Regions from separate parts of the Mycobacterium sp. SMC-4 genome, predicted to be linked through region 1. Evidence: riboswitches for the same ligand, from Rfam matches in the RefSeq annotation. Region 1 holds a riboswitch; the other holds the start of a gene.
What was found. A riboswitch is a leader RNA that binds a small molecule or an ion and turns the genes downstream of it on or off. The one in region 1 is predicted to bind S-adenosylmethionine.
Positions count from the first base shown of each region.

Region 2: it holds a riboswitch for S-adenosylmethionine, as region 1 does, so the genes downstream of both, KXD98_RS05845 (bifunctional o-acetylhomoserine/o-acetylserine sulfhydrylase) here and KXD98_RS03725 (hypothetical protein) in region 1, are expected to answer to the same signal.

Region 1 is NZ_CP079869.1:768,948-780,583, forward strand. It holds gene KXD98_RS03685 (DEAD/DEAH box helicase family protein) at 1-391, shown strand, start outside; one part of gene KXD98_RS03690 (IS3 family transposase) at 416-1,395, opposite strand; one part of gene KXD98_RS03690 (IS3 family transposase) at 1,395-1,668, opposite strand; gene KXD98_RS03695 (HNH endonuclease) at 2,030-3,097, opposite strand; gene KXD98_RS03700 (nucleoside triphosphate pyrophosphohydrolase) at 3,169-3,498, shown strand; gene KXD98_RS03705 (AAA family ATPase) at 3,495-5,969, shown strand; gene KXD98_RS03710 (EVE domain-containing protein) at 6,408-6,959, shown strand; gene KXD98_RS03715 (ADP-ribosylglycohydrolase family protein) at 7,173-8,546, opposite strand; gene KXD98_RS03720 (NrtR DNA-binding winged helix domain-containing protein) at 8,614-9,270, shown strand; gene KXD98_RS03725 (hypothetical protein) at 9,271-9,897, opposite strand; SAM riboswitch class IV at 9,883-10,000, opposite strand; gene KXD98_RS03730 (metallophosphoesterase) at 10,186-11,196, shown strand; gene KXD98_RS03735 (hypothetical protein) at 11,554-11,636, opposite strand, start outside.
Region 2 is NZ_CP079869.1:1,222,537-1,234,172, reverse strand. It holds gene KXD98_RS05895 (gamma-aminobutyraldehyde dehydrogenase) at 1-193, opposite strand, end outside; gene KXD98_RS05890 (Lrp/AsnC family transcriptional regulator) at 317-838, shown strand; gene KXD98_RS05885 (aspartate aminotransferase family protein) at 835-2,223, shown strand; gene KXD98_RS05880 (hypothetical protein) at 2,227-2,388, opposite strand; gene KXD98_RS05875 (metallophosphoesterase) at 2,549-3,715, opposite strand; gene KXD98_RS05870 (D-alanyl-D-alanine carboxypeptidase family protein) at 3,836-5,050, shown strand; gene yhjD (inner membrane protein YhjD) at 5,025-6,098, opposite strand; gene trpS (tryptophan--tRNA ligase) at 6,118-7,146, opposite strand; gene KXD98_RS05855 (exodeoxyribonuclease III) at 7,231-8,031, opposite strand; gene KXD98_RS05850 (alpha/beta fold hydrolase) at 8,106-8,939, shown strand; SAM riboswitch class IV at 9,012-9,131, shown strand; gene KXD98_RS05845 (bifunctional o-acetylhomoserine/o-acetylserine sulfhydrylase) at 9,173-10,510, shown strand; gene KXD98_RS05840 (homoserine O-acetyltransferase) at 10,521-11,636, shown strand, end outside.

The sequences.
Region 1 (11,636 bases):
CGACGTTTCCGGATTGTCCGAGCGGGAGCGACGCCTCGTGAGGATGCTGGTCGCCAGCACCGTTGACCAGGTGCTGACGAAGGAAGCTTCGTTGCAGGACGGTGTCGATCTGTTGTGGGCGCACCCGCAGGTGCGCGCCGAGCTAGTCGAGCTGCTGCTCGAACTCGACGACCGGGTGGACCACCGCCATGGCGCACTCGACCGTCACCCCGGCGTGCCACTTCAAGTGCATGCCCGCTACACGCGTATCGAGATCCTGGCTGCATTCGGCATCGGGAAGGGGGCCACGGTGCCGTCGTGGCGGGAGGGCGTCTATGAGGCGAAGACCGCTAACGCCGAGCTGTTCGCCTTTACTCTCGATAAGAGTAGTGGCGCCTTCTCGCCGACCTGAACCGTCCCGGGTTTGATGCCGGCTTCATGTTTGAGACATCGCCGGCTGGGATGCCCGGAGTTGAGCGTAGTAGGCGGTCTCGTATTCGGCGGGTGGGACGTAGTCCAAGACGCTGTGCAGGCGGCGGTTGTTGTACCAGTCGACCCATTCCATCGTCGGGTACTCGACGTCGTCGAGGTTTCGCAAAGGCCCGGGCCGAAACGGGCTACCCGCCCCGATCGCTTCGGTCTTGAACAACCCGATGGTGGTCTCGGCCAATGCATTGTCGTAGGCATCCCCGACACTGCCGATGGAGGCTGCAATCCCTTCCAGGACAAGGGTTTCGGCGAACGCGATCGAGGTGTACTGGGATCCGGCGTCGCTGTGATGGATCAATCCTTGACCGACGGTGTGGCCGTGATGGTCACGGCGCCACAGTGCCATCTTCAGCGCGGTGGTGACCATCGCGGTGTCTTTGGTCTTGGATACCTGCCAGCCGACGATGGCCCGCGAGAAACAGTCGATCACCAATGCCACGTAGACGAACCCCGACCAGGTCGGCACGTAGGTGAAGTCGGTGACCCACTTGCGGTTGGGGGCGGTGGCGGTGAAGTCGCGGTCGAGCAGGTCCGTCGCCCGGGCCGCTCCCTTGTCCGGGATCGTGGTGCGATGCCGCCGGCCTCGCGTGATTCCGGACAGTCCCTCGTCGCGCATCAGCCGGTCCACCGTGCAGGCGGCCACCTGATGGCCTTCTCGTCGCAGGTGAGCGGTCATCTTGCGCCGCCCGTACATGCCCTCGGGGCTGCCGACGGTGCTCAGCAGTGCGTCGGTCAGGTGTGCATCGGTGATGGTGCGCGCCGAGGGCTGAGCGGTCTTCCAGTTGCGGTAGGTCCGTGGGGCGACCTGCAGACCCTGCTCACGCAGGATCGTGCAGATCGACTCGACCCGGTAGCCGGCCGTCCGCATCTGGTCGATGAATCCGCAGATCAGCGGTTGCGCGGGTCGAGCTCCCGCGCGAAGAAAATGGAGGCAGCTTTCAGAATCTCGTTGGCCTCTTTGAGATCCCGGTTCTCCCGCTCGAGCTCGCGGATGCGCTGCTGCTCGGCAGTTGTGACACCGGGCCGCTGCTCAGCATCGACCTGGGCCTGCAACACCCACCGGCGAAGCGATTCCTTGCCGACGCCGACCTTCGGGCCGATCGCCGCGCACGCGGCATACACGGACCGGTATTCACCGAGGTGATCGAGCACCATCCTCACCGCACGCTCACGCTGCTCGACCGGGTAATGCTTGGCCATACTCGCCATCCTTCTCACAGAAGGAAGCGGCATCAAACCCGGGACGATTCAGCACAACAAGAAGCCGACCGCGGTCTTGAACTAGAGTCCTGATGGCTTCCAGTTGCCCATCACGAAAGTGTGCAGCCGGGCCCAGCCCGCGGCGCAGCACCGCGACTGCTTCGTCGTCAATCGATGAATCCACGAAATGATCCCCCTGCGAGAAGTCAATCAGTATCAGTGTAGGTAGGGATCGAGGCGCCCCGCCTCTCTGTGTCGTCGCTGGATACCCGCCATCGCGGAAGGCGAGCAACGTTGCGTACATTTCAGGGTCTACCAGTTCCGCGATTTGCCGGCCAACTTTCCGAGCACGTCCCTGCGACTACACCCATCCCGGCGGAAAGCTGATGTCCAGCCGCTCCCGTTGCCGGTACCCCAACCACGTCGGCACACCAGCAGGCTGGCCTCTATAGATCCCACGCGCCGCCGCCACGACGCGCTCATGCTGGGTCGGCCATTGCAGCGCAGACGCGATCTCCTCCAACAGCATTCGGTCACGCTGCAGCACGCGGTCAACTAGACCGACCGCTGGGAGCGCACCGCCCTTGTCACCGTTACATCGAGCGCAGGCCAGCACCAGATTCGACAGTCCGTCGATGCCCACCAGCGACCAGGGCAGGACGTGGTCGACGGGGTTGTTGGCCGGCAGGCGGGCACTGCAGTAGAAGCAGCGTGGTCCGAATGCCTCCTTGAGCGGCTCGCGCACTGAAGACAGAGCTGTCCGCTCGCGGCCGAACAGATGTCCGGCGACGTCGGGGACCTCCGCATCGAGGAACTTGTTCATTCGGCGGACGTCCTCGACCCACATGATCTCGAGGGCCGGCTTCAACAGGCCGGCCAAACGCGCGAGCCCGGCGGCGACTCCCGGTCTGAGTTCAATCGCGTCCCCGTGCGCGAGCAGTGCCGAACGTGACACATGGTCGTGGAGGAACGAGTCGTCGTAGAGGAACGGGTCGCTACCCGTCGCGCCGGGCAGCCTCTGCAGCCGATGCAGCGGCTGCTGAGCCAGGCACAAGACGATCGCGTCGATCGCCGTCTGGTAGTCGGCCGGCACGCGCATACGCGCGATCTCCACCGACCCGGCTCGGTCCGCTGCGGCGCGCAACCGGCTGGTGGCAAGGAGTATCCGTGCGCGCGGTTGCGTCGACTGGCGAAGCTCGTGCCCGTCGAACGGCCGCACCTGGCGCCAGTAGGTCTCCAACACGCGATGCGCCAGCTCCGGCAGCGGTACGTGAAGAGTGTCGGCGGGGCTCTCGGGCAGGTTCTCGATGCAGTGCTCGATCAGGGCCATCAGTGTGGCCAGCTTGTACGTTGCCGTCCGCAGGCCCGTCTCCAGGATCGCGACCACCCGCTGGCCGAGCAGCAGCGGGTCCACCGTCTCAGAGGTCACCGGCCCGACCTCGTTGTCACTTCACCCAGGTACAAACGCACCATCGCATTATGACGAGCAGGGGGGACAACATGGGCAAACTCGTCCGTGACAAGATTCCCGACCTCATCCGGGCGTCAGGCCGTACCCCGCAGGTTTCCACCCTGTCACCGAGCGCCTATCGCGAAGCCCTGATGGACAAGCTCCAAGAGGAGGCATCCGAGCTCCAAGCTGCGCAAACGCGGGAGGCGGTCGTCGAGGAGGCTGCCGACGTTCTGGAGGTCCTCGCCGCGATCGCCGCCGAACACGGCGTGACGCTCGATACCATCGGCGAAGTCGCACGAATCAAGCGGGAAAAGCGGGGAGGCTTTGCCATGCGGCTGTGGCTCGATTCCGTCGATCCAGCATTGGGGGAGCTGTGACGACGTCGCATACGGACGACCAATCCGGTGGGACGGCTCCGGACGCCCGGCTGAAGGACTATGTCCTGGCGCGCGCAGACGAGGACACCGACCTCAGCGAGGAGGCCCGGCTGGTCGTTCTGGCGGCTATGGAGGGGGCCGACGACCTGGCCGAGGTCCTTGGCGACGAAATCACGCGGTCCGAACTCGTCACAGCGCTGACTACGCCGGGCAACACCGCCGCCGAGCCGGTGGGTGCTTACCTCACCTCGATCAGCGTCGCCGGATTCCGCGGGATAGGTCCCCAGACGACGCTGCCTCTCCGGCCGGGACCAGGCTTGACGGTCGTCGCCGGACGGAACGGGTCGGGCAAGTCGACACTGGCCGAGGGGCTGGAGCTCGCCCTGACCGGCACCAATTCCCGATGGAGGAACAAGCCCGCGATCTGGTCGCAGGATTGGCGCAACCTCCACGCCGGCGATACGGCGAAGATCCGCGTCGGTCTGGCCGAGGAGGGCGCCGGCACCACGGTCATCGGCGTCGACTGGTCTGCCGGTGACGTAGCCGTGGACGAGTGCACCAGGTGGGTGCAGCGCACCGGTAAGAAGCAGGAGCCTATTGCCACGTTGGGCTGGGAAACCGCCCTTGAGATGTACCGCCCCCTGCTGAGCTATGACGAGCTCAGCGGGATTCTTGAAGGCACCCCCAGCGCGTTCTACGACCAGCTCTACAAGCTACTGGGGCTCGAACAACTCAACGAGGCGATCACCCGCCTCGACGGTGAGGTCAAACAGCTGCGGCAACCTGCGTACGAGGCCCGTAAAGCGCGCGACGCGCTGAGGCCGAAGCTGGAGTCCCTCGATGATCCGCGTGCTGCCACGGCCCTGTCGCAGCTCAAGAAGACCAAACCCGACCTCGACGCCGTGCGGCCCCTGATCACCGACGGCACGAACAACGCTGTCCCGCAGGCGTGGGTGCGCGCCGAGCGCCTGAGCACGCCAGAGTCCGGGGACATGAGACTCAGGTGCGAGGCGCTGCGCTCCGCCGCCGAGAGCGAGCGCCAGGAGATGCAGCGGTCGGATGCCCTCGCCGCTGAGCGGGCCAAGCTGTTGGAGATGGGGCTCGACTTCCATAAGCACTTCGGTGACCAGAAATGCCCGGTGTGCGGGTCCGGGACACTCGACGACACCTGGGCGGTCGCGGCGCGCGCCGCACTCGAGCAGGAGCAGGAAGCAGCGCGATCGCTGACCGCCGCGCGGGCGGCTACCGCGCAGGCCCGCTCGGCGGTACTCGCCGCGCTGCGCGACGTCGCCGCCCCACCCCCGGCCGACCCGGACCTGACGACACTCGCAGACGCCCGCGCTGCATACGACGCATTCGTGAAGGTGCCTGCTGACGGTGAGGCTGGTCTCGCCGAGCATATATCGGACAGTCTCGGTCCCCTGCAAGACGCGTATGCCCATCTCCGCGCCGAGGCTGCCCAACTGATCCAGGAACGTGCCGACGCTTGGGGAGCGGTCGCCGTGGAGTTGGCCGAGTGGGTCGGGAGGGCCGAAAAGGCAGCCGAGGCGGCGCCTAAATTGAAGATGGCTGACGAGGCGATCAAGTGGCTCCATCGGAATGCCGGGGAGTTGCGCAATGAACGCATCGCCCCGCTGGCGGGGGAGGCCAAACGCATCTGGGGTGCGCTGCGGCAGGAGAGCAACGTCGATCTGGGCGAGATCCGGCTAGAAGGTCAAAACACCTCCCGCCGAGTGGTTCTCAAAGCCGAAGTCGACGGCTCCGATACCGACGCGTTCGGCGTGATGAGTCAGGGCGAGTTGCAGGCGCTGTCTCTGGCGATCTTCATCCCGCGCGCGACCTCGCCATCGAGTCCCTTCAGATTCCTGGTCCTCGACGACCCTATCCAAGCCATGGATCCGTCGAAGATCGATGGCTTCCTCGAGGTCCTGGTCCGTCTTGCTGAGACCCGGCAGGTGATCGTCTTCACCCACGACGACCGGTTGCCTTCCGCCACTCGCTCCACCCGGGCGCCGGCGCACATCATCGAGATTGTTCGAGGGCCGAACTCCGTGGTCTCCGTTGTTGAATCGACCCGTCCTGCCGACCGACTGCTGGATGACGCCTACGCCATCGCCGTCGATGACGCGGTTCCGGCCGACGTCAAGAAAAAGGCGGTCCCGATGCTGTGCCGTGAGGCGCTGGAAGTCGTTGCCTGGGACGTATTTTCGGCACGACATTTTTCCACCGGGCACTCACGTGCTGATACCGAACAGGTGTGGGACGCGGCGACCACGACGCGTCAGCGCGTTGGCTTGGCGGTGGATCCGTCCAACGAGTCGGCGATCGACAGGTGGTTGTCCGGCGGTTCGGCCCGGCGCGCGACGATGACCGCTGTGACCAAAGGCGCACACCGCGGCGTAGACGACTATCTGGACGTCGTCAGGTGTGCCCGCCTGGCGACCGCGGACCTTGCGAAGCTGACGTCGTGACCGGGCGTCTCTCCTTGCTCGACCACGCTGACCGATTGCTGGACGGTGCCTACGGTTTGGAGGCACGGGGGCCGCGGATAGCGGCGCTGCTGGCGCGTTCTGTGCTCGAGGAGTGGCTGGACGAACAGAATGCATCCTGGTCGGAAGAAGCATCGGGGTACCCCACCACACGGTCCAAACTCATAGCGCTGGAAACGCTTCGCGGCCGACAGCTGGCGGACCGCGCTAAACGCGTATGGCACGGGCTGAGTCGCGCCGTGCATCGGCATGCCTACGAGCTGCAGCCCTCCGTTGCGGAGGTGAGGTACCTGATCGGCGCGGTGCGGGACCTCGAATCGCGAACGAATCCTCAAGCGGATGGCGAACCGGAGCCGTGCATTTGCTAGCACCTCACACATTCTCTGGCGAGATGTGTACGACTTGAGGCAGGCTTTGTTCGTGGGACTGCACACTTGGTGGCTCGACGATCCAGCGCAGCGTTACTGGATGGAGATTACTCATCGCCCAGACGAAGACATCGGTACCAATCTCTGGTGTCCTGTGAGAGACGTTTGGTCCGATCAACTTGCTTCTTGGGTTCGGCCTGGTGATCAGGTGTTGCATTGGAAGGCGTGGGAAGCCGACCGCGAGCCATCCCTCGTCGGTTGGTCGAAGGCCATGCAGGAGCCAAGAGTAATCGCCGACGACCACGACTACTACGACGACGGCGACTATTATGACGATGACTCTGATTCGTCGCCTGATACTTGGTTCGTAGTCCTCGACGGTCTGAGACGTTTCCGTAGACCAGTTTCTTCATCGTCGTTGTTGGCTGAAATTGATCAGTTGATGGACGTGAAAGCGGCGCTCGAAGATGCCTACGGAAAACCGATTTACTTTCCGTTCATTCGTTATAGGCGAAGGGAACTCCGTGCCCAGCAGGGATACCTGACCAAGTTTCCCGCTGAGCTGTTCGAGGTCATTCCTGGAATCCGCAGCGCTAGTAGATAGAGCGGGTAAATGAAGCCAGCTCTGCTCCGCCGGATGATCGCGGAGAGGCGCATTTCTGAACTAACAGGCGGCTCAGCGAGCACGCGGTGAACCCGCATTGGTTCCTGCAGTGCACAAGATGCGTCAGACTCTCCTCGACCTGAGCGACGCGTGTCAGCCCGCCGGATAACTGAATCGATTTTAAGTCGACTGCCTAGCCTTTTCGAAGACCGACTACCGGAGCAAAGCGGTCCAGTGCCTCTCTGAAAGCCGCGTTCGGCCGAGCACGCGGAAGAACCCGCAGTATCGCGTCGATTGCTTCATCCGCGCCCACCCCTCGAAGGCGCGCCCCGTACAGTGCCGCGACCGATGGTGTCCGGCTTTGGGCTTCGACGCAGTGCAGCAGTCCAGATGCGGGTTCTCGTCGGCTCCGTCGCGGTCGATCAGCCGCACCTCGACGTGGGGAACACCGCGGGGGACATCGTCGTCACCGATCCGGCACAGCGACACCACCGCGTCGACGTCGCCAGGCAGATCCCGCAGCGCACCGACCCCACCCAGCAGTACCCCGTCGTCGTAAGGATGTCGTGCGAGCGCATCGATGCGGTAGCCGCGGTAGCTGGGATCGAACCGCTCCGGCCGACCCCCGCGCGCAATCGCACCGGCCAGCTTCACCAGTCCGCGCGCAGTACCCCCGGGCCAGCCGTGCAAGAGCGTGCGCCACTCCAGCGGAACTGCTGACGCTCCGTGGACGGCACCGAGCAGGCCGCCGGCGATCGCCGCGACCGTGTCGGTGTCGAACCCCGCCCGCACCGCGGAATCAAGAGCCAAGCGCAGGTGGTCGGCCCGGAACACGCCGCTAGCCGGATCATCGGTGGGGACGGGTGTCGTCACGATCGCCGACCAGGCCGCCTGCAGCGCCGCCACCACCCAGCCGTTGTTCGGAAAGTCGACCGGCCTCGACCGCTCGGCGACATCCAATCGCGCCGACCACAGCTCGCGACGCTGAGAGTCCAGATGCCGCAGGCCGACTCGCACATCGAGCTCGCCCGTGAGCACGCTGTGACGAATAGCGCTGCACCACAACACACAGGCGTCGCCAGCATCGGGGTCGAAGTGCGTCAGCTCGCTGATCGCGCGAGCAGCCTCCACCATGGCATCCGCATCGTCGAGGTAGGCCAGAGCGACAGGCGCGGTACGCATCAGCGATCCGTTGCCCGCCGTGCGTCCGGTCCGCCGGTGCAGGTCCTCGGACATGGCTCGTGCGCGCTTCGCCGTGATCGTCGTGCCGATCGCCGCTGTCCGCAGTACCGAACTCGTTTGAATACCGATGTCCTTGGTGTCGCGCGACCACTGCAGCCACCTGCTGACGATGTCGTCCTGGGCGGCTTCGTCGCGCAGGTCCGCACCCGTCGCTGCGACCTCCGCGATGGCGACCGCCATCGCAGTGTCGTCGGTCCACTCGCCCGGCTGCCACACGCCACCCCCGACCATCGCGACGTCGAGCTCGGGCCCGCGCGGCGGCTGGAACTCGTACGGGGCCCCTAGCGCGTCCCCTGCTGCCGTCGTCAGCAGCACCCCTTCGATTCGATCCTTTTGTGCTGTCATCCCGACCCCCTCTCGAAAACAATTAGAGCAGATATGCGCTAAATATGTCAAGGTAGGCTGATCCACCATGGACAAGGCGGGTTACCGGGACAGCAGCGGGCGGTCGCTCGACGACTATCCGCGGCCATCGGTCGCCGTGGACACCGCCGTGTTCACCCTCGACGAGGACGAAGGTCTCCTCGTTCTGCAGGTCCGCCGCGCGGCGGGCAGGGGCTGGGCGCTACCCGGCACCTTTCTGCACGAAGGCGAGACCCTGGCCGACGCCGTCGACCGGTCTCTGAGGGTGAAAGCCAATGTCAGCGGCCTGCATCCGCGCCAGCTCCACGTCTTCGACGACCCATCCCGCGACGACCGCGGCTGGGTCCTGTCCGTGGCACACCTCGACGTCGTCCGGCCCGACCTCTTGCAGTCGCGCATTCCGGACACCACGCGCCTCGTGCCGGTGCACTCCCCGGGCCGGCTCATCTACGACCACGCCGACATCATCGCCCGCGCGGTCGATCACCTCCGTGTCCAATACACCGACAAGCCAGACCCTTACGGGCTGCTCGGTGACCACTTCACCATCCGCGAGTTGAGGTTCGCGCATGAACAGGTCGCCGGGCGGCCTCTGCAGCGGGACTGGTTTCGCCGCGTCATGGAACCCCAACTGATCGCGACGGGCACCATCGCCAGTCGAGGACGCGGCCGTCCTGCCGAACTGTTCCGACGCCCCGCCGATTGATCACTCGCGGCTGGCCAGGCGAGCGAAAGCGTCGCGCGATGCATCCCGGCCTGGCGGGTGCACTTTCTGCCACTCGCGCAGCGGAACATCGGCCAGCGGATCGAAACTGGCGGCCAGTCGCTGATATTCGTACCGCCGCCACTCACGCAGGCGATCGTCGCCGCGCCTGAACTCTTTGAGGCGCTCAACTTGCTCTGCCTTGACTTCAGCGTTGGCATTGAGCCGGACGCCGATCCCATTCGCCAGACTGTGCCGCTCGAGCTTCAAGGGCGGAAGATCGCGCATAGTGAGGCGAACGGAGTTGCAGTCGGTGCAGGCCAGATGAGCCCACCGCGCTCGGCCACCGGCGGTCCCGCGGAAGCAGATGATGCACAGGTCGTAGTCGCGGGAGACATCGGCCCACTTGCGGTCCCACTTCACCGGGAAGTCCTCGCAGCGGCACGACTGCCACAGCATTGGACTCGCCGATACCGCGCGGTGCACTGGCCCGCGAATGCCGCCGCACGGAATGTGCACCGACAGTTCGAGAAGACGTTGGCGCAGCGCGGCATCGGTTGCACTGAATGAGTGTTCGGTCATCGTCTCGCCGTCCTGGCGACGCCACCGTCGGGCGTCCACCGCTTGCACGCTCGCACCGCGTGCCCGCTCTTCCCCTGGGGCACCGTGCGGTGGTATCGCGCGGTTGCCGGGACGGCGGACCAGGTACCCGAACAGCCGTCCGCTCGTGAGCTGCCACCAGAATAGACGATCGCGCGGACATGTCGGTAGGCCTTGCTACCGTGCAGTTGTCGGCCCGGTGCGAACGTGGGAGCCGCTTCGCCCCACGGTTTGAGGTCGGACATCCCGGCGCCGCACAGCCGATGTCCCACGCAAGAAGCCACGCCTTTGAACGAGGCCAACGACGAAGGGGGACAGATGAGGGCACACCTCGACACCGTGGGCTACGACGTCATCGGCGACGTCCACGGTTGCGCCGACGCGCTGTACGAGCTGCTTGACGCCATGGGCTACCAGCCGACCGGGCGGGGCGGTGCGTACGCGCACCCGGCCCGGACGGCGATCTTCGTCGGCGACCTGATTGACACCGGAGAACAACAGCGGCAAGTCCTCGAGACCGTCAAGGCGATGGTCGACAGTGGCAGCGCGCACATGGTGTTGGGTAACCACGAATTCAATGCGATGGCTTATGCCGCCGAGTGGCCGGCGGGCTCCGGGAGATACCTGCGCCCGCACGACGACCCGACCAACGAATGGTCGGCGAAGAATGAGCGCCAGCACGCGGCGTTCATCGAGCAGCTCAGTACCAGGGAACGAAGCAGCTATCTGAACTGGTTCTGGACGCTTCCGCTGTGGCTCGACCTTGGCGGACTCCGCGTAGTGCACGCCTGCTGGCACGAGGACTCGATCACCTATCTGCAGGGGGAGCTTGGCGGTAGCCGTTTCACCTCGATCGAGCAGCTGGCGCGCGCCTCCGCGCCGGACGCTCCCGCGTACCGAGCGGTAGAGACGCTCCTCAAGGGCCCCGAGATCAGCCTGACCGACCATGGCCTGGCGCCGTATCACGACAGAAGCAAGGACCCACGGGACAAGGCTCGGGTGCAATGGTGGGTCGAAACCGCCAGGACCTTAAGAGAACTGGCTGCGATGACCTCAAAGTTCACCACCGCAGACGGTAACGCGTATCCCGCGCTACCCGACATCGAGGTGTCGGCTGAGCACCGCTCGTATGTGTACACCGACACCGTGCCGGTGATCTACGGCCACTACTGGCGGCAGGGCGCACCGGAACGTCACGAGGACTGGACCGACTACACAGCGTGTGTCGATTTCAGCGCGGTCAGGGGTGGGGCGCTGACCGCCTATCGCTGGTCGGGGGAGGACCGCATCCGACCGGAGAACTACTTCGTCGCCGGACAATCTTCCTAGACCGCCCGCGAACTCTGGACGGGCGGGATGTCGGCGGGGTTGATAACCATCGATCGTGACTGACGGGGGGAGGTAGTTGTGGGCATCACCGGTGCCGGGCGCGGGCCCGGAGTTCGTGACCACCTTTCTTCAGCGACTTGGTGATGTCCACATCAGCGGGCGGCAGCGGGCGAGGCGTACCGCGCTCGGAGCGTCGCAACGGCACGATCGCGGCATGCCCTTGGGATTAGCTCAGCTTCGGCGGTGCCGTTTCATGTGCGAGGTCGCTCCCGCCCAGAAAATGACCCTCTTGCATTTTGGGCACTGCCAGTTGGGGTGTTTCACGTCAGCCACCTGCAGCCTCACTTCGCAACGTGGTCATGAGATAGGGGGCGGTTCAACATTCATACACCCCCGCCGTTGGTCCGGCCGAGCCATGTTGAAGACGCTGCCCGCACTGC
Region 2 (11,636 bases), 450 kb from region 1:
AGCGCTGCGCCGGCGTCGCCCCGGCCCAGTCCGGCAGCGCAGCCCGCGCCGAGGCCACTGCCCGGTCCACGTCGGCGGGTTGAGCCAGCGCGAACTCCGCCACGGCCTGTCCATCGGCCGGGTTGATCACCGTGTGCGTTGCGCCGGCGGTCGTCACCGGCTCGCCGTCGATCCAGCTTCCTGCCATGCCCATGGCCCCACGCTATAACGGCAGTGGGCGGCAATGCTACGCATTACGGCAGCCTCAGCGTCGCGGTACAAGCGATTTCATGGTGACAGTTGCCCTATACGACGGATTCCGTGCACAATCTCTGGCATGGCCAACCCCGGGGTCCCGCACGCCGTCGGCCCGGTGTCGTTCCGTGTGAACACCTCCCGACCCGGTGCCGCGTTCCCCCTCGACGAGCTGTCCAAAGCGATCATCGAGAAACTGCAGCAGGACGGCCGGCGCTCCTACGCCGGTATCGGTAAGGCCGTCGGCCTGTCCGAGGCCGCTGTGCGCCAGCGGGTGCAGCGCATGGTCGACGCCGGGGTGATGCAGATCGTCGCCGTCACCGATCCCATGCAGCTCGGCTTCGCCCGCCAGGCCATGATCGGCATCAAGTGCACCGGTGACACCACCAGAATCGCCGAACAACTGGCCGGGATCGACGCCGTCGACTACGTCGTGCTGACGGCCGGATCCTTCGATGCCATCGCCGAAGTGGTCTGCGAGGACGACGACCACCTCCTGCAACTGTTGAACACCCAGATCCGTGCCCTACCGGGAGTGATATCCACCGAAACCCTGGTTTACCTGAAACTTGTCAAGCAGCAATACAATTGGGGCACTAGATGACCATCATTTCCGAAACCTCCGAGACCGCGATGTCGGGCTTGTCGGCCAAAGCCAACCGCCACCTGTGGGGACACTTCGCCCGCCACGGCGCCGGCATCACCCCGCCGATCATCACCCGCGGCGAGGGCGTGCACATCTATGACGACAAAGGGCGTCAGTACATCGACGGCCTGTCCGGGTTGTTCGTCGTCCAGGTCGGCCACGGCCGCGGCGAACTCGCCGAAGCGGCCGCCAAGCAGGCTGAACAGCTGGCGTTCTTCCCGCTGTGGTCCTACGCCACCCCGACGGCGGTCGAACTGGCCGAGCGGCTGGCCGGCTACGCGCCCGGCGACCTCAACCGGGTCTTCTTCACCACCGGCGGCGGTGAAGCCGTCGAAAGTGCGTGGAAGCTGGCCAAGCAGTACTTCAAGCTGACCGGCAAGCCCGGCAAGCACAAGGTGGTCTCCCGCTCGATCGCCTATCACGGGACCCCGCAGGGCGCCCTGTCGATCACCGGCATCCCGGCGTTCAAGGCGCCGTTCGAGCCGCTGGTTCCCGGCGGCTTCCGGGCCCCGAACACCAACTTCTACCGGGCGCCCGACGCCTACGCCCACGACGAAAAGGTGTTCGGACGATACTGCGCCGACCGCATCGCCGAGGCCATCGAGTTCGAGGGTCCCGACACTGTCGCCGCAGTCTTCCTCGAGCCGGTGCAGAACGCCGGCGGCTGTTTCCCGCCGCCGCCGGGCTACTTCGAGCGGGTCCGCGAGATCTGCGACGAGTACGACGTGCTGATGGTCTCCGACGAGGTCATCTGCGCCTACGGCCGGATCGGGTCGATGTTCGCGTGTCAGGATTTCAACTACGTGCCCGACATCATCACCTGCGCCAAGGGCATGACCTCGGGCTACTCCCCGATCGGCGCGATGATCGCCAGTGACCGGCTCTTCGAGCCGTTCAACGACGGACACACGGTGTTCGGCCACGGCTACACCTTCGGCGGACACCCGGTGTCGGCGGCGGTGGCGCTGGCCAACCTCGACATCTTCGAACGCGAAGGGCTCAACGACCACGTCAAGGCGAACGCGCCGGCGTTCCGGGCGACCCTGGAGAAGCTCTACGACCTGCCGATCGTCGGCGATGTGCGCGGGGAGGGCTTCTTCTACGGCATCGAGCTGGTCAAGGACAAGGCCACCAAGGAGACGTTCAACGACGAGGAGTCCGAGCGGCTGCTGCGGGGCTTCCTGACCCCGGCGCTGTGGGAGGCCGGGCTGTATTGCCGCGCCGACGACCGCGGTGATCCGGTGGTGCAGCTGGCCCCGCCGCTGATCAGCGGGCAGGCGGAGTTCGACGCGATCTACGACGTGCTGCGCGCCGTGCTCACCGAGGCCTCCGCGCGGATGTAGGTGTCAGCCGGCGTCGACGGAATCGTCGCCGGAGGTGGCCACCCGGGCCAGGTAGGACGGGTGGCGCCGCATCGCTTCCTCGAACCGGGAGCGGCGCTGCGATGCCCGCCGGGCCGCGTGCGCCTGCAAGTCGATGACGGCTGCGCCGAGGTGCTTCGTTGTCATCTCGTCGACCTTCCGAAGGAACCGGCGGATGCCGGCTGCTGTCCTTTGAGCATGCGGTGAAACCCTGTGCAACGACGCCGGAACTGCCGTGATGTTGCTGAGAAGTGCCCAAGTTCACACCCTCTCCGCAGGAGTGCCCCGGGTCACATCGCGGCAAACGTCAGGGGCTCTGCAGGGTCAGCACACTGATGTCCGGCGGAGCACCCACCCGCAGCGGCGGCCCCCAGAACCCGGCGCCGCGGGTCACATAGAGCTGGGTGTCGCGCACCGTCGACAGCCCGGCCAGGGCCGGTTGGGCCAGGCCCACGGCGTAGTGGAACGGCCACATCTGCCCGCCGTGGGTGTGCCCGGAGAGCTGCAGATCCACCCCGCGCTCGGCAGCCTCGCCGACCTGGACGGGCTGGTGGGCCAGCAGGACGGTCGCGCTGTCGGGTACCACGCCGCGCAGGGCGCGCTCGAGATCGGGGGGATCTGAGCGCGACGCACCGGCCAGGTCGTTGATCCCGGCCAAATCGAAGCCGGCGCCACCGCGGCGGATCCTGGTGTGTTCGTTGCGCAGCGGCTGCAGACCGAGGCGTTCGAGCTCGCGCAGCCAGTCCTCGGTGTCCTCGACGAAGTACTCGTGATTGCCGGTGATGAAGAACGCACCCTCGCCCGACACCAGATCCTGCAGCGGAGCCGCCGCCGGGCCGAGTTCGGCGACCGTGCCGTCCACCACGTCGCCGACCACCGCGATCAGGTCGGGTTCGGTCTCGTTGACCATCCGCACGATGCGCTCGGTGTGCGCGCGCCCGAGCAGTGGTCCGAGGTGGATGTCGGCGACCACCGCGATGCGGAACCCGTTGAACGCCGGGTCCAGCCGCGGCAGCCGGACCGGGACCCGCAATATCTGCGGCGGGCCGAGCGCGTTCGCCAGCCCGGTACCTACCAGACCCACGGTCGCCGTGCCGGCCGCGACCGCCGCGACGCGGGACAAGAAGATCCGGCGATCCAACGTGACCGATTCGTCGGGCGGTTCTGCAACCGGACGGCGCCGACGCAGCCACAACGCACGCACCCACCGGATCGGCTCCAGCGCGAGCAGCGTCAGGAACAGGTAGGCCACCACGCCGAACCACAGGTAGCCGGGCCAGGCCAGCCAGCGCGATTCGGCGACGTCGAAGACCCGCGGCACGAACAGCGCCGCGACCAGCAGCACCAGCAGCCCGGCCAGCACCAGCGAGCACCACCAACGCGCCCGGCCCGGCCGCGTCGTGTCCTTGACCATGCGTTTCCACACGTAGACGTGCATGAGGCCGAGGATCGAGCCGAGAATCAGAATGAACATGCACGCCCTTGCGGATCGACAGTGGTCCCACAGCCTATGCGGCATCGAGATCTCGGTACGGACGCCGACGCCGCGTGGCTCCCCGGGTTGGCCCCCGAAATCGCCTAATCTGCGCACACCATGGGCACTTTCCGGACGTTCGCGACCCGCGCGGCGGCGCTGCTGACCGCACCGATGATCGTCGCGCTGCTCACCCTCGCGCCGGTCGCGGGTGCGGACCCCGACGCCTGTCTGTACCGGGAGACCACCCCACCGGCCGTCGACGCGTCCGAGGTCCCCAAGCCCGGCGACCCGACACCGGGGCCCCTGCCGGTGCCGGCCCAGCCGATGGGCGGCGACGCGCTGGCCGGCTGCGGAGTGATCACCGCACCGGACACCCCGCCGGTCCCCGGTGACGTCTCCGCCGAAGCCTGGCTGGTCGCCGACATCGACAGCGGTGAGGTCATCGCCGCCCGCGACCCGCACGGCAGACACCGGCCGGCCAGCGTCATCAAAGTCCTCACCGCGATGCAGGCCATCCGTGATCTGCCGCTGCACAAGGTGGTGCCCGGCACCGCCGAGGACGCCGCGCAGGAAGGCACCAAGGTCGGCGTCGGCGAAGGCGGCTTCTACTCGATCAACGACCTGCTGCACGGCCTGCTGATGTACTCCGGCAACGATGCGGCCTTCGCGCTGGCCCGCCAGATGGGCGGCATGGAGGCCGCGCTGAACAAGCTCAACGGACTGGCCAACAAGCTGGGCGCGCGCGACACTCGGGTCGCGACGCCGTCGGGCCTGGACGGACCGGGCATGAGCACCTCGGCCTACGACGTCGGCCTGTTCTACCGGTACGCGTGGCAAGACCCGGTGTTCAGCGACATCGTCGCCACCCAGTCGTTCACCTTCCCGGGCCGCGGCGAGGGCACCTATCCGATCGAGAACGACAATCGGCTGCTCAAGCATTACCCCGGGGCGTTGGGCGGCAAGACCGGTTTCACCGACGACGCAGGTCAGACCTTTGTCGGCGCCGCCGAACGCGACGGTCGCCGACTGGTCGCGGTGCTGCTGCGCGGCAGTCGTCAGCCCATTGCCCCGTGGGAGCAGGCCGCACGACTGCTCGACTACGGCTTCGCGACACCTCCGGGCACCTCGGTGGGCACGCTCGTCGACCCCGATCCATCGCTGGGCGGCCTCCGGCAAGACCCGGCCGCAGCCACCACCACCAAAGCCAACGCCGTACTCACCGATGTGGACGCGATGCCGGTACGAGTGGGCGTCGGGGTCATCGGCACGGTGGTGGTGTTCAGTCTGATCATGGGTGCCCGGGCGCTCAACCGCCGTCCTCAGCGCGGCTGACAGCGCCGCGCCGGCGAAGACGCGACCAACTCAACGCGCCCACCGCGCCGGCCAACGCAGCCGCGGCCGCCTGCCACGGCGCCAGACCGGGACGGGTGATGATGCGATTGCGGATCACCGCCGGGCCCGGCGCGGGGACCGGTGCCTCCTGCACGTTCTCGGGCATCGTCGCCGCCCAGGCGGTGGCGAAGAGTACCAACCGCGCGGTGATGTAGGCGAACACCATCAGACCCAGGACCGGGCCGAACGTCGCCCCCGCCGGGCCGGTGACCACCGAGCGCAGGTAGATCGCGGCCACCAGTTTGAAGATCTCGAACCCGACAGCGGCGATCAGACCCGCACGCACGCTGCTGCGAAAGCTCACCGATTCCCGCGGCAGGCGGGCGATCAGGAAGGTGAACAACAGCCATGACACCAGCACCGACACCCCGATGGACGCGATGCGCAGCCCCAGCGATAGCCCTGGCGCGTCGGTAAGACCGAACCAGCCCAACACGTTTCGCATCACCGACATGTTGCCCAGCGCGGTCAGCGACACCGTCACCACGAGTGCAGCGAACACCGACAGCAGCGCCAACAGGTCGGAGACCTTGGTACGCAGGAACCCGGGGAGCTCGTTGCGATACAGGCCCCACATCTGGCTGAGCGCCTCGCGCAGGTTGGCCATCCACCCCAGCCCGGCCCACGCTGCGGCGGCCAGACCGATGATGCCGACCGAGGTGCGCGAGTCGATCGCCGACTCCATCAGTTCGGCCAGCTGCTGACCCATGTCACCGCCGACCGCCGAGCGGATGCGGTCCTGCAGGCTCATCAGCAGCTCGGGCTGGCTGGCCAACACGAAACCGCCGATCGCGAACCCGACCATCAACAGCGGGAACAGCGCGAAGATGGTGAAGTAGGTGATACCGGCGGCGTAGAAGTCGCCCTTGGCCTCGTTGTACCGGCCCTGCGCCCGCATCACGTGATCGAACCAGGGCATCCGTGCGCGCAGGCGGTCCATCAGGCCCGGGTTCTCGACGGTCTCGGACGGACGCTCCGATTCAGTCATCCGTCCCCTTCGCTCCTGGTCAGTCGGCCACGCGCGACCGCGGCGCTAATAAACCTAGCCGGTCATATACCCTCTGCAGCGTCTGTCCAGACACCTCACGCGCCCGCTGCGCGCCGCTGGCCAGCACGCTCTGCAGTTCGGCCGGGTCGCTGAGCAACTCGTCGACGCGGGTCTTGATCGGAGTGACGAACTCGACCACCGCCTCGGCGGTCTCCTTCTTCAGGTCTCCGTAGCCGCGGCCGGCGTAGCCCTCGACCAGGGTCCCGACATCGACTCCGGTCACCGCGGACTGAATGGTCAACAGGTTCGACACGCCGGGTTTGGCGTCGGGGTCGAACCGGATCTCGCGCTCGCTGTCGGTGACCGCCGAGCGAATCTTCTTGGCTGTCTTGGCCGGGTCGTCGAGCAGGCTGATCAGCCCGGCGTCGGTGGCCGCCGATTTGCTCATCTTGGCCGTCGGATCGGCCAGGTCGTAGATCTTGGCGGTCGCCTTCGGGATCATCGCCTCCGGCACGACAAACGTATCGGGGAATCGCGCGTTGACGCGCTGGGCCACGTCACGGGCCAACTCCAGATGCTGACGCTGATCCTCACCGACCGGCACCAGCTCGGTGTCGTAGAGCAGCACGTCGGCGGCCATCAGCACCGGGTAGGTGAACAACCCGACGGTCGTCGACTCGGCGCCCTGCTTCTGTGACTTGTCCTTGAACTGCGTCATCCGAGACGCCTGTCCGAAACCGGTGAAACAGCCGAGCACCCAGGCCAATTCGGCATGAGCGGGTACATGGCTCTGCACGAAGATGGTGGCGCGTGCCGGGTCCACCCCCAGCGCAAGGTACTGCGCGGCGGTGGCCAGGGTGCGGCGCCGCAAGGTCTCGGGGTCCTGGGCGATGGTGATCGCGTGCAGGTCGACGACGCAGAAGTAGGCGTCATTGTCAGCCTGCAGTTGCACCCACTGGGCCACTGCGCCCAGTGCGTTGCCCAGATGCAGGGAGTCGGAGGTGGGCTGGGCGCCGGAGAACACGACGGGCTTGGCTGTGCTGCTCATGGTGCCGCCCATCTTCTCAGAACCCCCGCTTCCGGGTGATTTCGGCGCGGTCGACGCCGCTGAGCGTCGTAAAGCGCGCCGAAATCACGCGTAGTGGACGGTCACCGGGCAGTGATCCGACCAGCGCAGCGCATAGGCCTTCGGTCGCTCGGTTCGCGCGGTGATCATCCGCTGCGCCAGACCCGGAGTGGCCAGCTGGTAGTCGATGCGCCAGCCGGCGTCGTTGTCGAACGCCTTGCCGCGCCACGACCACCACGCATAGGGGCCGGGCACGTCGGGGTGGGCCCGGCGCACCACGTCGACCCAGCCGCCGGCCAGGAGGTCGGTCACCCACTGGCGCTCCTGGGGCAGAAAGCCGGACTTCTTGACGTTGCCGCGCCAGTTCTTGATGTCGTTCTCGGTGTGGGCGATGTTCCAGTCCCCGCACAGCACAGCCTCGCGTCCCGACCCCATCAGCTCGGCCATCCGGGCGCCCAGCGCAGCCATGAACCGCTGCTTTTCAACCTGCCGGTCGGTGTCAGCCTCCCCGGTGGGGACATAGACGCTGCCCACCGTGACACCGGCGGTGTCCACCTCCAGATAACGGCCGTGCAGTGCGAATTCCTCGTCACCACAACCGATTCGGATCGCATCGAACGAGGTGCGCGACAGCACCGCAACGCCGTTGCGGCCCTTGATGTGCGGCGGCGCCGAAGCCACGTGCCATCCGTCGGCCAGCGCCGGGGCCAACGCGTCGGCCAGCTGCTCGTCGTCGGCGCGGGTTTCCTGCAGGCACACCACGTCGGCCACCGTCTCGGCCAGCCAGGCCAGTAGACCGAGGTTGTCCTGTGAGCGCTGCTTGACCGCAGCGCGGACCCCGTTGACGTTGATGGTGCTCACCGTGATGGGACGTGTCACGGGCCCGACCCTAGAACACCGGATTCTTGCGGTACCGCCGGTATCACCTTAATGTCGGGCGCATGGCACAACGCGAGCCGATCCACCTGGGTTCCGGCGAACCGATCCTGCTGCTGCATCCGTTTCTGTGCTCCCAGAACGTCTGGCGCACCGTGGCCGGGCAACTGGCCGAGACGGGCCGGTTCGAGGTCTACGCACCCACCATGGTCGGACACCACGGCGGCAGAAAGTCGCACACCTGGCTGCTCGACACCCACGCTCTGGTCGACGATGTCGAGCAGCGGATGGACGAGCTGGGCTGGAAGACCGCCCACATCGTGGGTAACTCGCTGGGCGGCTGGGTCGGCTTCGAGTTGGAGCGGCGCGGCCGGGCCCGCACCGTCACCGCGATCGGTCCGGCCGGCGGCTGGTCGCAGCATTCGGTGACCAAGTACGAGACCGTGCTGAAGTTCATCCTGGGCGGTCCCGCGCTGATCGCCGCGCGTCTGCTCGGCCCGCGCATCCTGAAGCTGCCCGGCGCGCGCCGGCTGGCGACACTGGCAGTCAGCGGACCCGCCGACGGGCCCGATGACGCCGACCTGCGCGATCTCATCCTCGACGCCACGCACTGCAGCGCCTACCTGCAATTGCTGGTCAAGACGCTGCGCCTGCCCGGCCTGCTGGAGCTGGCCAGCCTCGGCGCGCCCACCCAGTTGGTGACGTGCGAGAAGGATCGAGTGTTCCCGGCGCCGCGCGGGCACCGCTACTTCCTGCAGCACATGCCCGAGGACACCAAGATGGTCAAACTCGACGGCGTCGGCCACATCCCGATGCTCGAAGCCCCCCGCGTGATCACCGATCTGATCGCGTCATTCGTCGACGAGCACACCGCGCCGAGCACCGCCACCGGTAGCTGAGCGCGCGCCTCCCACCTGCGGCGACGACAACCCGCTGGCAGTTTTCGCGGGTCGTGCGATAACCTTCGTTTCGGTCATGAGCGCCAGCGTCAAGCCCCGGCTCGCTGGCCGGCAACCCTCCAACCGCGGTGGGGTGCCCCGGGTGATGACCAGGTTGAGTAGCCGCACCTGGCTATAAGGCAAGCGCGGGTCCGCCGTGAAACGGGCCCCAGTTTCATGGAGGAGCGACAGCGATGACCCAACCCGAAGCGCAGTGGGCGTTCGAGACCAAGCAGGTCCACGCCGGCCAGACCCCCGACGCCGCCACCAACGCGCGGGCACTGCCGATCTACCAGACCACCAGCTACGTCTTCCGCGACACCGACCATGCGGCGGCACTGTTCGGCCTGGCCGAGCCGGGCAACATCTACACCCGGATCATGAACCCCACCACCGACGTGGTCGAGCAGCGCATCGCGGCGCTGGAGGGTGGAGTGGCCGCACTGTTCCTGGCCTCCGGGCAGGCCGCCGAGACGTTCGCGATCCTGAACCTGGCCCAAGCCGGTGATCACATCGTGTCCTCCCCGAGGTTGTACGGCGGCACCTACAACCTGTTCCACTACTCGCTGCCCAAACTCGGCATCGAGGTCAGCTTCGTCGACAACCCCGATGACCCCGATTCCTGGCGGGCTGCAGTGCAACCCAACACCAAGGCGTTCTTCGCCGAGACCATCTCCAACCCGCAGATAGACGTGCTCGACATTCCCTCGGTCGCGGGAGTGGCTCACGACGTCGGTGTCCCGCTGATCGTCGACAACACCATCGCCACGCCGTATCTGATCCAGCCCCTGAGCCACGGCGCCGACATCGTCGTGCACTCGGCCACCAAGTACCTGGGTGGCCACGGTTCGGCGATCGCCGGGGTGATCGTCGACGGCGGCACCTTCGACTGGACCAACGGCCGTTTCCCTGGGTTCACCGAACCCGATCCCAGCTACCACGGCGTGGTGTTCGCCGAACTCGGGCCGCCGGCGTTCGCGCTCAAGGCGCGCGTGCAATTGTTACGGGATCTCGGATCGGCCGCCTCACCGTTCAACGCGTTCCTGATCGCCCAGGGCCTGGAGACGCTGAGCCTGCGCATGGAACGCCATGTGGCCAACGCCGAACGGGTGGCCGGCTACCTCGAAGACCACCCCGACGTGCTGTCGGTGAACTATGCCGGGTTGCCGTCCTCGCCGTGGCATGACCTGGGAAAGAAGTTGGCGCCCAAGGGAACCGGAGCGGTGCTGGCGTTCGAGCTGGCCGGCGGCGTGGAGGCGGGCAAGGCGTTTGTCAACGCGCTGACCCTGCACAGTCACGTGGCCAACATCGGTGACGTCCGGTCGCTGGTGATCCACCCAGCATCCACCACCCACGCCCAACTGTCGCCGGAGGAGCAACTGTCCACCGGGGTCACGCCGGGACTGGTTCGCCTGGCGGTCGGCATCGAGGGGATCGAGGACATCATCACCGACCTCGAGCAGGGCTTCGCCGCGGCCAAACCTTTCAGCAGCGGCGCCGCCACCGACCCGAACACCGTGGCGTCCTTCTGAGGTCAGTGACGTGACTATCGTGGATGTGGCTACCGACGACCGCGCGACCCTTCCCCCCGAGGGCGAGATCGGCGTCGTCGACATCGGCAGACTGACCCTGGAGAACGGCGCCGTCCTCGAAGACGTGTCGATCGCGGTGCAGCGTTGGGGCAAGCTTTCGGCCAACCGGGACAACGTCGTGATGGTGCTGCACGCGCTGACCGGCGACTCGCACATCACCGGACCCGCCGGACCGGACCATCCGACCCCCGGCTGGTGGGATGGAGTTGCCGGCCCCGGCGCGCCGATCGACACCGACCGCTGGTGTGCGATCTCGACCAATGTGCTCGGCGGCTGCCGCGGGTCGACCGGTCCGAGCTCGCCGGCGCCCGACGGAAAGCCCTGGGGGTCAAGGTTTCCCGTGACGTCGATCCGCGACCAGGTCGCCGCCGATGTGGCCACCCTGCAGCGGCTGGGAATCACCGAGGTGGCCGCGGTGATCGGCGGGTCGATGGGGGGCGCCCGTGCGCTGGAGTGGATCGTCAGCCATCCGCAAGACGTACGCGCGGCACTGGTACTCGCAGTCGGTGCCCGCGCCACCGCCGACCAGATCGGTACGCAGAGCACGCAGATCGCCGCGATCACTGCCGATCCGAACTGGCTGGGCGGGGACTACCACGGCACCGGGCGCGCACCCGAACTCGGGCTGCAGATCGCCCGGCGGTTCGCCCACCTGACCTATCGGGGTGAGGCCGAGCTCGACGAACGCTTCGCCAACGACGCCCAGACCGGTGAGGACCCCGGCGCGGGCGGTCGCTACGCGGTGCAGAGCTACTTGGAGCATCAGGGGCGAAAGTTGTTGCAGCGCTTCGATGCCGGAACCTATGTCGCGCTGACCGATGCACTGTCGAGTCACGACGTGGGCCGGGGTCGCGGTGGTGTGGCCAAGGCTTTGGGCGGCTGCCCGGTCCCGACCGTCGTCGGCGGCATCACCTCCGACCGGCTCTACCCGCTGCGGTTGCAGGCCGAACTGGCCGAACTGCTGCCCGGGTGCGACGGCCTGGACGTGGTCGACTCGGAGTTCGGCCATGACGGGTTTCTGCTCGAGACCGACGCCGTGGGCAAGCTGATCCGTCGCACGCTGGAG